DNA from 2 places in the Cobetia sp. 4B genome. Region 2 is predicted to be linked to the other one. Evidence: predicted binding sites of a transcription regulator. Region 2 holds the regulator's gene; the other holds the start of a gene.
What was found. Region 2 encodes PhoB, which activates phosphate uptake and scavenging genes when phosphate is short. Its sites were predicted from a motif close to TGTCATANNNNTGTCANA; they were not measured.

Region 1: a site for PhoB is predicted at 5,104-5,121, ahead of H2O77_RS15865 (PhoX family phosphatase). Genes of this name have one in related genera too.

The regions. Positions count from the first base shown of each region.
Region 1 covers NZ_CP059843.1:3,875,745-3,883,037, forward strand. Annotated here, with positions in the region: gene hemB (porphobilinogen synthase) at 1-334, shown strand, start outside; gene ppk1 (polyphosphate kinase 1) at 383-2,668, shown strand; gene H2O77_RS15865 (PhoX family phosphatase) at 2,872-5,013, opposite strand; gene H2O77_RS15870 (3-deoxy-7-phosphoheptulonate synthase) at 5,269-6,429, opposite strand; gene H2O77_RS15875 (sigma-70 family RNA polymerase sigma factor) at 7,157-7,293, shown strand, end outside.
Region 2 covers NZ_CP059843.1:4,243,151-4,250,443, reverse strand. Annotated here, with positions in the region: gene cysZ (sulfate transporter CysZ) at 1-413, shown strand, start outside; gene phoR (phosphate regulon sensor histidine kinase PhoR) at 600-1,922, opposite strand; gene phoB (phosphate regulon transcriptional regulator PhoB) at 1,930-2,619, opposite strand; gene ubiA (4-hydroxybenzoate octaprenyltransferase) at 2,843-3,733, opposite strand; gene H2O77_RS17460 (chorismate lyase) at 3,799-4,377, opposite strand; gene H2O77_RS17455 (FAD-dependent oxidoreductase) at 4,696-5,895, shown strand; gene H2O77_RS17450 (HU family DNA-binding protein) at 6,146-6,421, shown strand; gene H2O77_RS17445 (hypothetical protein) at 6,595-6,951, shown strand; gene H2O77_RS17440 (DUF2780 domain-containing protein) at 7,106-7,293, opposite strand, start outside.

The DNA.
Region 1 (7,293 bases), 370 kb from region 2:
GACCTACCAGATGGACCCCGCCAACAGCGATGAAGCGCTGCACGAAGTGGCCATGGATATCACCGAAGGTGCGGACATGGTGATGGTCAAGCCGGGCATGCCCTATCTTGATGTGGTAACGCGTGTGAAGCGCGAGCTGGAAGTGCCGACCTTCGCCTATCAGGTCAGCGGTGAGTACGCCATGCACATGGCGGCTTTCCAAAACGGTTGGCTGGATGCCGACAAGGTCATTCTCGAGTCGCTGATGTGCTTCAAGCGTGCGGGTGCCGACGGCATCCTCACCTATTTTGCTCGCCAGGCGGCCGAATTGCTGGCGCAGAAAAACCGCCTTTGACAACCCCGGCCATTGCGGATGCGGCTGACCGGGATCATGGAGTTGATGATGGAACAGACGCCCAAGCAAGACACCGACAACAACACGGCGACCCTGCCGGAAGTCGCTGACAGTCGCGACAAGGATGCTGCCCCCAAGGCAGCATCCACCCCACGGGAAGGCGAGATCGAGCTGGCGGCGGATGAGCCGCCGGCTCAGGAACCGCTGCCCCTGCGCGTCAACCGGACGCGTACCGGTATCCATGCCAAGGCCACCCCCTCCCCCGAGGCTGATCTCGCTGATCCGGCGCTGTACTTCAATCGCGAGCTGTCCAACCTGCAGTTCAACATCCGCGTACTCGAGCAGGCCAAGGATACCTCGCATCCGCTGCTCAACCGCTTGATGTTCCTGCTGATCTTCACGTCCAACATGGACGAGTTCTTCGAGATTCGCGTGGCGGGTCTCAAGCATCAGATCGCCTTCGATCGCACCGACCCCGGCTGTGACGGCATGCTGCCGAGCAAGGTGCTCGATGAGGTGTCCCGCATCACGCATGAGCAGGTCGAACGCCAGTACCGCATGCTCAACGAGGACCTGATCCCCGCGCTGGAAGAGCAGCACATCCGCTTCCGTCGCCGCAATCAGTGGAACGATGCCCAGAAGGCCTGGGTGCGCGATTACTTCGAGGAAGAGATCCAGCCGGTCATCAGCCCGATCGGTCTCGACCCGTCGCACCCATTCCCGCGCCTGGTCAACAAGAGCCTCAACTTCATCGTCGAGCTGGAAGGCAAGGATGCCTTCGGTCGTGAAGGTGGCCTGGCCATCCTGCCGGCCCCGCGCTCGCTGCCGCGTCTGATCCGCATCCCGGATGGCCTCGTCGAGCCGGGGTATACCGAATACGTCTTCCTGTCCTCGATGATCCACGCTCACGCCCAGGAGCTGTTCCCGGGCATGAAGATCAAGGGCTGCTATCAGTTCCGCCTGACCCGCAACGCCGACCTCTCGGTAGATGCCGAGGATGTCTCCGACCTGGCCTCCGCGCTGCGCGGCGAGCTGCTGGCACGCCGCTACGGCGACGGGGTGCGTCTCGAGGTGGCCGACAACTGCCCGGAAGCGCTCTACACCTTCCTGCTCAAGCAGTTCGATCTGGAAACGCGTGACCTCTATCAGGTCAAGGGCCCGGTCAACCTCAACCGCCTGATGGAAGTCATCGGCGACGTCGGCCGCGAGGACCTGCTCTACGCCCCGTTCACCCCGGGCATTCCCAAGGCGCTCAAGGGCGACAACAGCCTGTTCGATGCGATCCGTCGCGAGGACATCCTGCTGCATCACCCCTTCCAGTCCTTCTCCCCGGTCGAGAACCTGCTCGCCGAGGCGGCGCGTGACCCGAACGTGCTGGCCATCAAGCAGACCCTCTATCGCACCGGCGCCGACTCCAACATCGTCTCCTCGCTGGTGGAAGCCGCACGTCAGGGCAAGGAGATCACCGTGGTGATCGAGCTGCGGGCGCGCTTCGACGAGGCCGACAACCTGCAGCTGGCCTCACGCCTGCAGGAAGCCGGCGCCATCGTCATCTACGGCGTGATGGCCTACAAGACCCACGCCAAGATGTTGCATATCGTGCGACGTGAACACGGCGAGCTGCGTCACTACGCGCACCTGGGCACCGGTAACTACCATGCCAAGACGGCACGCCTGTATACCGATTACAGCCTGCTGACCGCCAACGAGACGCTATGCGAGGACGTCCACAAGGTCTTCCAGCAGCTGACCGGCATGGGCAAGCAGCGCAATATCGAGAAGCTGCTGCACGCGCCCTTCACGCTGCATGAGCGCATGGTGGAGATGATCGACCGTGAAGCGCGCAACGCCGAGAAAGGCAAGCGCGCCCACATCATCATCAAATGCAATTCACTGACCGAGCCCAAGCTGATTCGCGCCCTCTACCGCGCCTCGCGTGCTGGCGTGCAGTGTGACCTGATCATCCGCGGCGTCTGCTGTCTGCGCCCGGGCGTGCCGGGGATTTCCGACAACATCCGCGTACGCTCGGTGATCGGTCGCTTCCTCGAACACACGCGCACCTTCCACTTCCACAATGCCGGTCAGCCGGAAACCTGGTGCTCCAGCGCGGATTACATGGAGCGCAACATGTTCCACCGCGTCGAGACCTGCTTCCCGCTGCTCGACAAGAAGCTGGCCCAGCGTATCCGCAAGGACCTGGACACCTATCTGGTCGACAACTGCCAGAGCTGGCGTCTGGAAAGCGATGGCCACTACACCCAGCTGGATGCCGGCGACGCGGAACCGATCAGCGTGCAGGAAACCCTGCTGTTCGCCTACGCCGCCAAGGCCTGATCGCGCTCGACGAGGTCAGGACAGAACAAAGCTCATGAACTCTCGGCCCTCACGCTTGCGTGGGGGCCGTTGTCGTTGGCCCTCCCCACCCGCTTGATCGACCAAGCGCCCTCAAGCGAAGCGGGGCCAGGTTCAGGCGCATGAAAAAGCCCCCGTATCCTCGATACGGGGGCTTCGCGTTCACACCTGACGCGCGGCTTTCATCAGACGCCGATCTGGCCGCCATCTTCGCGCTGGATGACCACGGTCGCGGCGCGGGCACGCACACTGCCGTCGGTCTCGGCGGTGGCATCATCGCTCTGCGGCCAGTTGGCCGGGTGCTGGATGTTGATGAACATCGCGGTCTTGTCCGGGGCGGTGAAGATCCCGGTGACTTCACAACCGTTCGGGCCCACCGCGAAGCGCTTGAGCTGCGCCTGGTTGTCGGCACCGATCACGGCCGCATCTCCCTCGGCCTGCTCGAGACCTGCCGGCACGACCGCCAGCAGCTGGTCATTGGTGACCTCGGTGATACCTTCGTAGCCGTTGTCGGTCTGGATCCACAGGATGCTGTCCTGACCTTCGCGGCCGTCGAAGTAGAGGCCATCGGGACTGGCGAACTCGTTCATCTCGGTCAGGCCGGACAGGTTGTCGGCATCGCTGGCCGCTGCGCCGAACACGAAGATCTCCCAATCGAAGGCCTTGTGATCGCCCGCTTCACGCCAGCGGATGATCTGACCCGCCTCGTTGTTGCCACGCGGATTGGCCGCGTTGGTCGGCGCCGTCTTGTAACCGACACCCGGCTCCTCGATGGCGGTGCCATCGTTGGTGAAGGCGGCGTCAGTGCCTTCCTCGGTGCGCTTGGAGTTGTTGGTCAGCGTCATGTAGACCTCACCGGACACCGGGTCCACCGCACCCCACTCCGGGCGGTCCATCGGGGTCGCGCCCATCAGGTCAGCCGCATCGGTGGTGTGGATGATGATGCCAGCCAGATCATCGGCCGCCAGCCCCAGTGCCTCGGCCAGGGTGCGGCCATCCTTGGTCACGGCGTCCGGGGTCAGCTTGAGCCACATGCCGGTGCCATCGGCGGAGAACTGGGCGACATACAGCGTGCCCTTGTCCAGGTACTTGTCGCCGATCGCCAGGCGGTCCTTGAAGTCACCGGCGCCACGGGCATCAGCGGCGTCCCACTTGGCGTCCGACACGAACTTGTAGATGTACTCGTTGCGCGAATCGTGACCGGAGTAGAAGACCACCGGCTCACCCTCGACCAGCTTGCCCGGCCAGCAACCTTCGTGACGGAAGCGGCCAAGCGCGGTGCGCTTGATGGCCTGCTCGCCGGTGTAGGGGTCGATCTCGACGATATAGCCGAAGGTCCGCGGTTCGTTGCGGTAATCCTTGTCGGCGCTGTCTGCCGTCGGCGTGTTGTCGAAACGCGCGAACTCGCCATCGACTTCACTGGCATCCCCGGCGGCGGTTTCCCAGCCATAGCGGCCACGCTCGGTCTCGATGCCGATGCGGTTGTCATCGAGCTGACGATCGCTGCGCTTGACGAAGTAACCCGGCCAGTTCTCTTCGCAGGTCAGGTAGGTGCCCCACGGGGTGTAGCCGTTGGCGCAGTTGTTGTTGGTACCACGGGTGCGCATGCCATCCGGCGAGAAGGCCGTCTTGACGTAATCGCTGCCCGCTACCGGGCCGCTCAGCTTCATTTCGCTGGCGCTGGTGTAGCGGCGGTTGTAGCGCGAATCGCCTACCACTTCCCACTTGCCGTTGCTGGCCTTCTTGACCTCGACGATGGTCACGCCGTGGGCATTGATCTCGGTGCGCACTTCATCGGCCGGACGCTTGCCGGAATCCGCATTGGTCGCGCCACCCTTGGGTGCCCACAGAGCATCCTGATCGATGTATTCGTTGTTCATGACCAGCAGGAAGTTGCTGGAGGCCGTGTCGTCACTCAAGGCGAAGTTGTGCATGCCATCGTGATGCATGCCGACTGTGTTGAGCTGGATCTCCGGCGTCATCGCCAAATCCTTGCTCCACTTGGGTGCCTTGGCATTGAGCGGCGTGCCCCACGGCGCCAGCACCTGTGCGGTATACCCCTTGGGAACCACGACTGCATCCGTGCGTGAACCCTTGATCGATTCGAAGGCCAGTGCCAGAGCCGTCTTCTCGCCCGCAGCATTGCTGGCGGCGTTGGCCGTGGTGCTCAGCCCCGCAAGACCGAAACCACCCAGCATGCTGGCAGCCGCCATGCCCAGGCCACCCTGCAGGACACGACGACGCGAGATGTGTCGTTCGATGACGGATGAGAACGTCTCGTTGCTGCTGGGATTAAGCAGGCGATGGTCTTCGATTTCCTTGCTCATGTCGCTTCCCCGTAGTCAGGTTTCGGGTTGTTCTGTTCAGGCATGCCCCTTGAGGGCATGCCGAAGGCAACAAGAGTGATACGCGAGCCCGATGACAATTCCGTGACGAACGGGCAACAAAGGCAAGAGACGACAGCGCCCAACGGCCTTTCGACCGTTGGGCGCTGGGGACTTCAGGACAAGCCGACAAATTCAGCAAACATCAGGCAAGCGCGACGTCATCCTCCCATCGAGGCGCGAGTCTGGCGTTTGATCTCAGGCCTCGCGCAAGCGCTCGGCGGCCAGGCTCAGCAGGTGCTCGGTGGTTTCCCAGCCAAGGCATGCATCGGTGACTGACACGCCATGACGCAGCTGGGAGAGCTTCTCCGCTGCCGGCAAGGTCTGCTTGCCTTCATTGAGGTGGCTCTCGAGCATCACGCCGATCAAGGCATCATCCCCCGCCAGGCGCTGAGAGAGCACATCCAGCATCACTTCGCTCTGGCGGCGGTGGTCCTTGCGGGAATTGGCGTGGCTGCAATCGACCATCAGGCGCGGCGTCAGGCCAGCGCCTTCCAGCTCACGTCGGCAGGCGGCCACCGAGGCGGCGTCATAGTTGGGCTGGCCATGGCCGCCGCGCAGCACCACATGGGTATGCGGGTTGCCCGCGGTCTCGATCAGCGCCGGACGCCCGCTGTCATCCATGCCGAAGTGGCGATGCCCATGCGCCGCCGCCCCGATGGCCTGCACGGCGACCTCGACGCCTCCGTCAGTGCCGTTCTTGAAGCCCACCGCACAGCCGAGGCCGGAGGCCATCTCGCGATGGATCTGCGACTCGGTGGTGCGGGCGCCGATGGCGGCCCAGCCGAGCAGGTCTTCCAGGTAGGCGGCGGTCAGCGGCTGCAGCAGCTCCGTCGCCACCGGCAGGCCCAGCTGGTTGATCTCGCGCATCAGCTCGCGTGCCTGACGCAGGCCGGTAGCCATGTCATCGCTGCCATCCAGATGCGGATCATAGGCCAGCCCCTTCCAACCCACCGTGGTGCGCGGCTTCTCGACATAGACACGCATCACCAGCTTGAGGCGATCACGCACCTGCGGCTCGATCACCGCCAGGCGCTGGGCGTACTCACGCGCGGCCTTGAGGTCATGGATGGAGCACGGCCCCACCACCACCAGCAGACGATCATCGTCGCCGGCGAGAATGGCATTGATCTCATCGCGATGCTGGCGAATCTGGCCGGCCAGGGCGGCGTCCACCGGCAGCTGCTCGCGCAATTCGCTGGCGCTGGGCAGGGCTTCACGACTGATGCGTCCGGGTGTGGTCGGTGTCTGGGCGGCATCAGAGCGGGTCACGGTGGCGTTCTCGGCAGTCAAGGGGTCAACAGTGGCGTCGGCAGTGTGCGGGTTGGCGGTCAACACGCGTTCAAGGCTGGCGTTCATGGTCTTCTCTCCTGTGATGAAGCCTTGGCTCCATCACGCAATATTCATTCTGACAGACAGGGACTTCGCGAATCGTCACCCCGGTGTTGCTCGCCCTGCCCCGCGGTGACAGCGGAAAGAGGCAGGACGCCGCTAAATCGCCAGCGCCAATAACCATGCACGACCCGAGCGGAGGCAAGAGAAAAGCGGGTAGTCAGGATAGTGGTGCGCATGGTCATTCCTCTCGTCATTCATGCTGCAATCATTGTCGGCACGTTAGGGTGACATGCCTCTCGTCATGGATTTCGCAAGGCCCGAAACGCAAGAACCCCCGGCCGTGGCTGCGACCGGGGGTTCTTCAAGGTGGTGGCAGCCCGTACGAGACAGGCGCGCCGTAACCTCAGGCGCGCCCCTGTGTAAACCAATACCAATAGCCGGCCGCACACGCCGCCGTCACGACCTGGCCCGAAGGGCAGGCAGCGACAGTGAACGGGCGGTGGCTGGTGGTCTGATTCATGGGTCGGGCCGGTATCCAGTAGTGACGATGAAAATGGTGATAGGCCTATCCTTGCACTCCAGATCGTCCTGCGCAAGCGTGAACCGGCAACAAACCGTTGCCCGCACGCATAAAGAAGGGCTATCAGCCTGAAGTGGCATCAGTATAATCTTTGGTTGTCGAGCAACATGATCGGCAACACGCATTCGTCCAGCGGTGCCTGACACCGCGCCCACAGCTTGGAATGCATGCATGCAGGATTCCCGAAATGATGCACTGATTGAGTATCTGTCGGGATGCGCCCGGCAGGATGCCAAGGCACTGGATCAGCTCTATCGAGCGACCAGTGCGCATCTATACGCTCAGTTGCTGCGTATCTTGAGACATGA
Region 2 (7,293 bases):
GTCTGGATGGCACCCTGATCGACGATGATCGTGGCCTGATGAAGATCGGCGTCGACTCGCTGGGGCGTGAAATGGCCAAGCTGGGCTACTTCATCCCGCGCATGATCGCGCTGTTCATCATCGGCTTCATCCCGGGCCTGAACCTGCTCTCGCCGCTGTTGTGGGGACTGTTCTCGGCCTGGAGCATGTCGATCCAGTACCTCGACTACCCGATGGACAACCATCAGGTCAGCTTCGGTGACATGAAGCAGCGCCTCAAGGCGCGCTGGTGGCCCTCACTGACCTTCGGCGCCGCGGTGTTCGTCATGACGCTGGTGCCGCTGGCCAATCTGCTGTTCATCCCGGGCGCCGTCGCCGGGGCGGTACTGATGTGGCAGAGCCACTACCGTCAGTTGCCGGCACCGCGTCGTTGAGACAGCCTGTCGCAGAGCTGGCTTGTCGCTGAACTGATTCGTCGCTAAGTTGGCACGTCGCTGAAATAGCCGCAGCGTCGTCTGATTGACCAAACGAAACGCCCCGCAGACGCCTCCTTTCGAGGTGGCTGCGGGGCGTTCTGCGTTGGGCTGGCGTCCGGGTCAGATCATCACGGAATCAGCCCATCACTGGGCTAGCGCACTGCTGGCCTGGGGAGCGCTCGCCTGACAGGCACGCTCGTCGGGGAAGTGACAGCGGAAGCGCGCGCCCTCGCCGGGGTGGCTGTCGATCTCCAGATGGCCCTGATGGCGAATCAGCACATGCTTGACGATGGCAAGCCCGAGGCCGGTGCCTCCCGTGGCGGTGCTGCGGCCCTTGTCGATGCGGTAGAAGCGCTCGGTCAGGCGCGGCAGGTGGACCGGGTCGATGCCGTCCCCGTCATCTTCCACCTCGACCAGCAGGCCCTGGTCATCCGCCTTCCAGCGCAGGGTGATGTGACAGTCTTCGGGGGTGTAGCGCACCGCATTGAAGACCAGATTCGAGATCGCGCTGCGCAGCTCCTGCTCCTCACCGCGCAGAGACAGGCAGGCATCGGCCTCGATGGAGAAGGTGTGGCGCCCCTGGGACAGGCCTTCGGCGTCGTCGCGGATATGGCCGAGCAGGGCGCTCATGTCGATGCAGCGACCATTGTCGGACAGCTCGTCGGTTTCCAGGCGTGACAGGGTCAGCAGGTCCTCGACCAGGTGCTGCATGCGGTCGGTCTGGCTCTGCATCTGGCCCAGTCCACGCTGCCAGCGCGGTGGCAGGTCATCGGCGTAATCGGAGTAGGTCTCGAGATAGCCGGCCAGTACCGTCAGCGGCGTGCGCAGCTCATGGGAGACATTGGCCACGAAGTCGCGGCGCATCTCTTCAAGACGATAGAGGCGGGTGACGTCACGCAGCATGACCAGACGCTCGTTGTCACCGAACAGGGTGATGGAGATCTGCAGCGTCAGGTTGTCAGACAGCGGCGACTGGAGTGTCAGCGGCTCGCGGTAGGCCAGCCGATTGAAGTAGTCGATGAAGACGGGGTCACGCAGATAGTTGGTGATGTGCTGGCCACGGTCGTGGCTGGCCTTGAGACCGACCAGCTGCTCGGCAGCGCTGTTCCACCATTCCATGTCACCGTGGTTGTCCAGCATCACCAGGCCGTCGCGCATGGCCTCGGAGGATTCCTGGATACGGTTGAGGATGCTGCGCAGTCGCTCCTGAGCCTGACGCTGGCCCTTCTGGTAGCGGTAGAGACGATCGAGCAGGTCTCCCCAGACGCCATCGCCGGGAGGCGGCTCTTCATGGGGATTGGTGATCAGCCAGGTGTAGAGGCTCTTCAAGTGCTTGAGATGGACGAACAGATACAGCGAAAGGCCCAGCGCCAGGCCCCAGCCCAGATGGCCCAGCAGGCCACCGATCAGGCCGAAGCCACCGGCAAGGTAGCCGAGGCGCCATAGCTCGTTGGTCCAATAGCGCATGAATCCCTCAGGCCTGAGCGCTGAAGCGGTAACCGGTGCCGCGGACGGTCTGGATCAGATGCTGATGGCCTGTGCCCAGCGCCTTGCGCAGGCGACGGATGTGCACGTCCACGGTGCGCTCCTCGACATAGACGTTGCCGCCCCATACCTGGTCGAGCAGCTGGCTGCGCGTGTAGGCACGCTCCTGATGCGTCATGAAGAACTGCAGCAGGCGATATTCGGTCGGGCCGACATCCAGCGAGTTGCCGTGGGCGGTGACGCGGTGGCTGGCCGGGTCGAGCATCAGGCCCTCGACTTCCACCGCCTCCTCGACTCCCTTGGGAGTGGTGCGACGCAGCACGGCCTTGAGACGGGCGACCAGCTCGCGCGGCGAGAAGGGCTTGGTGATGTAGTCGTCGGCCCCGGCTTCCAGGCCTTGAATCTTGTTGTCTTCCTCGCCCTTGGCGGTCAACAGGATGATCGGCAGCTCCGAGGTGGTCTCGTCACGCTTGAGGCGCCGCGCGAGCTCCAGGCCACTGGTGCCCGGCATCATCCAGTCCAGCAACAGCAGATCGGGCTTTTCATCGACGACAATGGCGTGGGCGTCCTGGGCATTGTCTGCCTCCAGCACGCGGTAATCCGCCATTTCGAGGGCAACGGCGATCATCTCGCGAATCGAGGATTCATCGTCGACAATCAGTACGGTCTTGGAGCTCATCGCTAGATCCCATGCAGCAGTCGGCGCACGCGCCAGAATGACAAGTCGATGACGATTACAACCCGCTTATATGACAACGAGATGACAACTGCCAGCATGGCAGCTTGCACGCAAGCCTGCCAGCCGCCTTGGAGGCGCGGCAGGCAGGCATGAACCGTGGGCTGGGGAGCAACAGAGGGCAGAGGTCGCTTTAAATTAAATAATACTAATGTTTATGCAGGAGTCAGCTCATCGGCCAGGTCGCCAGGGCGATACCGGCGAAGATCAGCAGACCTGTCCAATGATTGTTGAGGAAGGCCTGGAAGCAGGGCGCACGCTCACGCTCACGGATCAGACGTTGCTGCCAGACGAAGGTGACGGCGGCGGCGGCCAGCCCCAGCCAGTAGAAGATGCCCAGCGCCAGCTGCAGGCCGATGCCGATCAGCACCGCCAGCATGCCCAGCTGCAACAGGCCGATCATCAGCTTGTCGGCACGCCCGAACAGCACGGCGGTGGACTTGATGCCCACCTTGAGGTCGTCGTTGCGATCGACCATCGCGTAGGCGGTGTCGTAGGCCACCGTCCACATCAGATTGGCCGCGAACAGCCACCAGCCGTAGGTCGGTACCTCCTCCAGCGTCGCGGCGAACGCCATCGGAATCGCCCAGCCGAAGGCGGCGCCCAGCACCACCTGGGGCAGATGATGGAAGCGCTTCATGAACGGATAGCTGGCCGCCAGCAGCACGGCGACGATCGACAGCAGCACCGTGGTCAGGTTGGTGAAGCACACCAGCACGAAGGCGGCCGCGACCAGCCCCCCGAACAGCGTCAGCGCCTCGCGCTCCGAAATGCGACCCGAGGTCAGCGGCCGGTCTCGCGTGCGCTCGACATGCTTGTCCCAATGGCGGTCGGCGTAGTCGTTGATGACGCAGCCGGCGGCGCGCATCAGATAGACCCCGGCGATGAAGATCAGCAGGGTCGTGCGCTCGGGAATGCCATCTGCCGCCAGCCACAGTGCCCACAGGGTCGGCCACATCAGCAGCCAGGTGCCGATGGGGCGGTCCAGCCGTGTCAGGGCGAGGTAGTCGGCCAGTCTGGAAGGACGCGAAGCGGCGGAAGTGGATGACGCGGTCATCGGGACTCCTGGGCGGGTGGTAGTGGGCAAGGGAAGAGAGAAACGAGGCCAGTCGGGCGCAAGGCTCAGGCCAGCTGCAGCGCGTGCTGGAAGGCCGGCGTGAAGCCCTCCTGCACCAGCACCTTGAAGCGACCATGCGAGAACATCGAGCGGCGCATCCACAGGCTGGTGGTGCGGGCCAGCGGCCTGGGGCTCGAAAGCACCAGCGGGGCGCGGCTGACATCGATGGCGCTGCGGGTCAGGTCGGGCTGGCGAAACAGCCAATGGCCCAGCGAGCGCTCGCCCAGCGTCGAGAGGCGATGACCGTGAGCCAGGTCCAGCGCCGCCAGCGAGCGTGCGATCACCCATGGCGTATCGCCATGACAGAGCGCCACTTCGCGTCGCCAGACATGCCGGCGTGGGCCGATGCCCAGCAGGCGTGCCTCATCCAGCCGCGCGGGGCCGGTGTCCTGCAGCAGCAGGCGCACGCGCAGGCCCTGAATGGGCTGGCCATCGCGTTCATCCTGCTGCTTCATGGCGCTGGCAAGACGCTGGGTCAGCGAGTCCGACGAGGAGAGCCACGCCCACCAGCCGGCCGGCATGACACCTTGCAGTGCGGCAGCCGGCTGCCAATGACGGCGCACCGCCGCCGAAGCAGCGGGCATGACGCGCGTGGGCAAAGGCCAGCGAGGCGCAGGCTGGCATAGGGGCTCGGCTGACGAATGAGGCGCCTCACAGGTGGAGGTCTGTGGCGTGAGCGCTGCGCGATGAGGCTCGCCTGCTGGGCATCGGACCACGGTGAATTCCCTGTCAGGATGACGAAATGGCGAGTCTAGCATGGCCGGGCGGCAAGGCCTCCCGCTCAGGCATGCCTGCACTGCTGGCGGGCTGGTATGCTGGGCGCATTCATCGGCGTTCATGACGGACGCTGCTGGCGCTCTTTCATCAGCGCTTCCTTCGGATCGATCTCAGGAGATGGTGCCATGCACGACCCTCGCACCCTTGTCATCATTGGTACCGGCATGGCGGGCATTGGTCTGGCGCGCGCGCTGCGTGCGCGTGACAAGGACAGCCGGCTGATCCTCATCAGCCAGGACAGCGGCCACGATTACGCCAAGCCGATGCTGTCCACCGCCTTCGCCAAGAAGATGTCGGCCACCGACCTGTCGCGTCAGGCGCCGGTGGCGCTGGTGGACGAGCTGAATGCCGAGCTGCGTACCCATCAACGCGTCACTGCCATCGACGGTGATGCCCGCCAGCTATGGCTGGGCGAGGAGTGTCTGGCCTATGACGAGCTGGTGCTGGCACTCGGCGCCGCGCCGCGTCGTCCCTTCCCCGTCGCCGCGGAAGTGGCCTCACGCGTGCAGAGCATCAATGACCTCGACGACTATGCGGCCTTCTGCGCGACGTTGTCGAAGGCCCGCGAGCGCGGGGAAGACGGGCACGTGGTGATTGTCGGTGCCGGACTGGTCGGCTGTGAATACGCCAATGATCTGACGGCGGCCGGCCACCGCGTCACGCTGGTCGCGCCGGAGGAAACTCCGCTGGATGGACTGCTGCCGCAAGCACTGGGGCAGCGTCTGGGCGCGGCGCTGGATGGGCTCGGCGTGACGCGTCGCCAGGGCGAGATGGTCGAGACCATCGCCGCCAGCTCAGGCGAGGAGGCCGAGCGTCAGGTCGCGCCGGTCGAGGTGCGCCTGCAGAGCGGTCGTCGCCTGACGGGCTCCGTGGTTCTGCTGGCCACCGGGCTGGCGCCGCGCATTCGTCTGGCGCAGGCCGCGGGCCTGAGCGCCGGCGGCGACGGCATCCGTGTCGACCGTCACCTGGCCACCTCACAGCCGCATATCTGGGCGCTGGGCGATTGCGCCAGTGTCGAGGGCGTCAATGCCATGTATGTCCAGCCGCTGCAGATGGCCGCGCGCACCCTGGCAGCCAACCTGTGTGGTGAGCCAAGCGTGCTCGACTGGAAGGCGTGGCCGGTGCTGGTCAAGACACCGGCCTTGCCGGTGGTGGCCTATCCGCCGCGTTCGGCCGTGGCGCGCTGGGAAATCAACGGTGAAGGCGATGACCTCGAAGCGCGTGCACTGGATATGAACGAACGCTTGATTGGATATGCGTTGACAGGCGCCGCCGTTCGCAGGAAAGTCGAGCTAGCGCGGCAGGCGCCGCCGTTGCTAGGCTAGGCGATGCCATGATCGATGGTCGTAAATCCCTTGCTGCCAGCGCGGTCAGGCACGATAGTGAATGCTCCGTCAGACATGCTGCTCAGCGGGCGTCGTCTGACAGAATGCTGCCATCGACAGGTTTGATACGGCAAAGCTTGCCGGGAGCGGATTGCGTCGCCGCCATACGCCACCGCTAGCAAGTGCAAGAACAACAATGGAAACGGCGGCTTGGCCGCCCGTGCAGAATGCCAAACCAGGAGGGCTTTTCATGCGCAAGCCAGAACTCGCTGCGGCCATCGCCGAGCGTGCGGATCTATCCAAGGACAAGGCCAGTCAGGTACTGAACGTGATTCTCGACGAGATCACTCATACCGTGGCCAAAGGCAATGACGTCTCACTGATCGGTTTCGGGTCATTCACCGTGCGCCAGCGTGCGGCGCGTACCGGCAAGAACCCTCAGACAGGCAAGCCGCTGACCATCCCGGCCAGCAAGACCGTTGCCTTCAAACCCGGCAAGTCGTTGAAGGATGCAGTGACCAAGTAACCTCGGCTCGTGCTTCAGCGCAGACCCGGGGTGGCTGTCGCCATGGCTTTCAATCGTCGTCATCAAAAGTCCTGTCGGCTGTCATGCTGATGCCACCGGTTCCGCCCTGCGGGGCCGGTGGCATTTTCATATGGCCTGCGTGACCGACGCTTCGCGATTCAAGGAATGACACCATGAAGCTCAAGATATTGCTGTGGGTGCTGGGTCTGCTGCTCAAGCGGGCCTTCAAGCGTGACCCCGAATTTCGTGCCGAGCTGGAAAAGCGTCCGCTGGACTGGGGTGTCGCGACCGAAGACATGAGCATCGCGCGTCACTACCGCATGTCCCACGCGGGCGTCACCACGGGCAGTGGCCTGCCGGTGGATACCGAGCTTGAGCTGCGCTTCGCCGATAGCGACAGTGCGGTGGTCTTTCTGCTCAAGCCTTCGCCGCGTGCCTTCCTGCAAGGCCTGATGGACCAGCGCGTGCGGCTGGTCGGCGATTCGGCCCAGCTCAACCGCTTGCAGTCATTGCTCAAGCGCATTCGCTGAATGACCCTGTGCCGTGCCTGCATGAACGAAAGACGCCCCGCTGAGAGAATCAGCGGGGCGTTGTTTTTGTCATGAGCAGTTGTCGCGAGCCTTTCTTGCGAGCCTTTACTTGCGAGGGGCTGTTCGAGAAGACCCTCTCAACGCCCTCGAGGCGTCACAGCAACTGCTTGAGGCCCGGAATGCCTTCGAGCACCTGATCGACCACGCCATCGCCGGCTTCTTCGCGCGCATAGCTCAGCGTCTCATCGGCCACGCCGCGCGCCTGGTCCATGTTCAGGTCCAGCCCCATCAGCTTCTGGCCCAGTTCCAGCGCACCGCCACCGCTGCCGCCGGTGAAGGCGC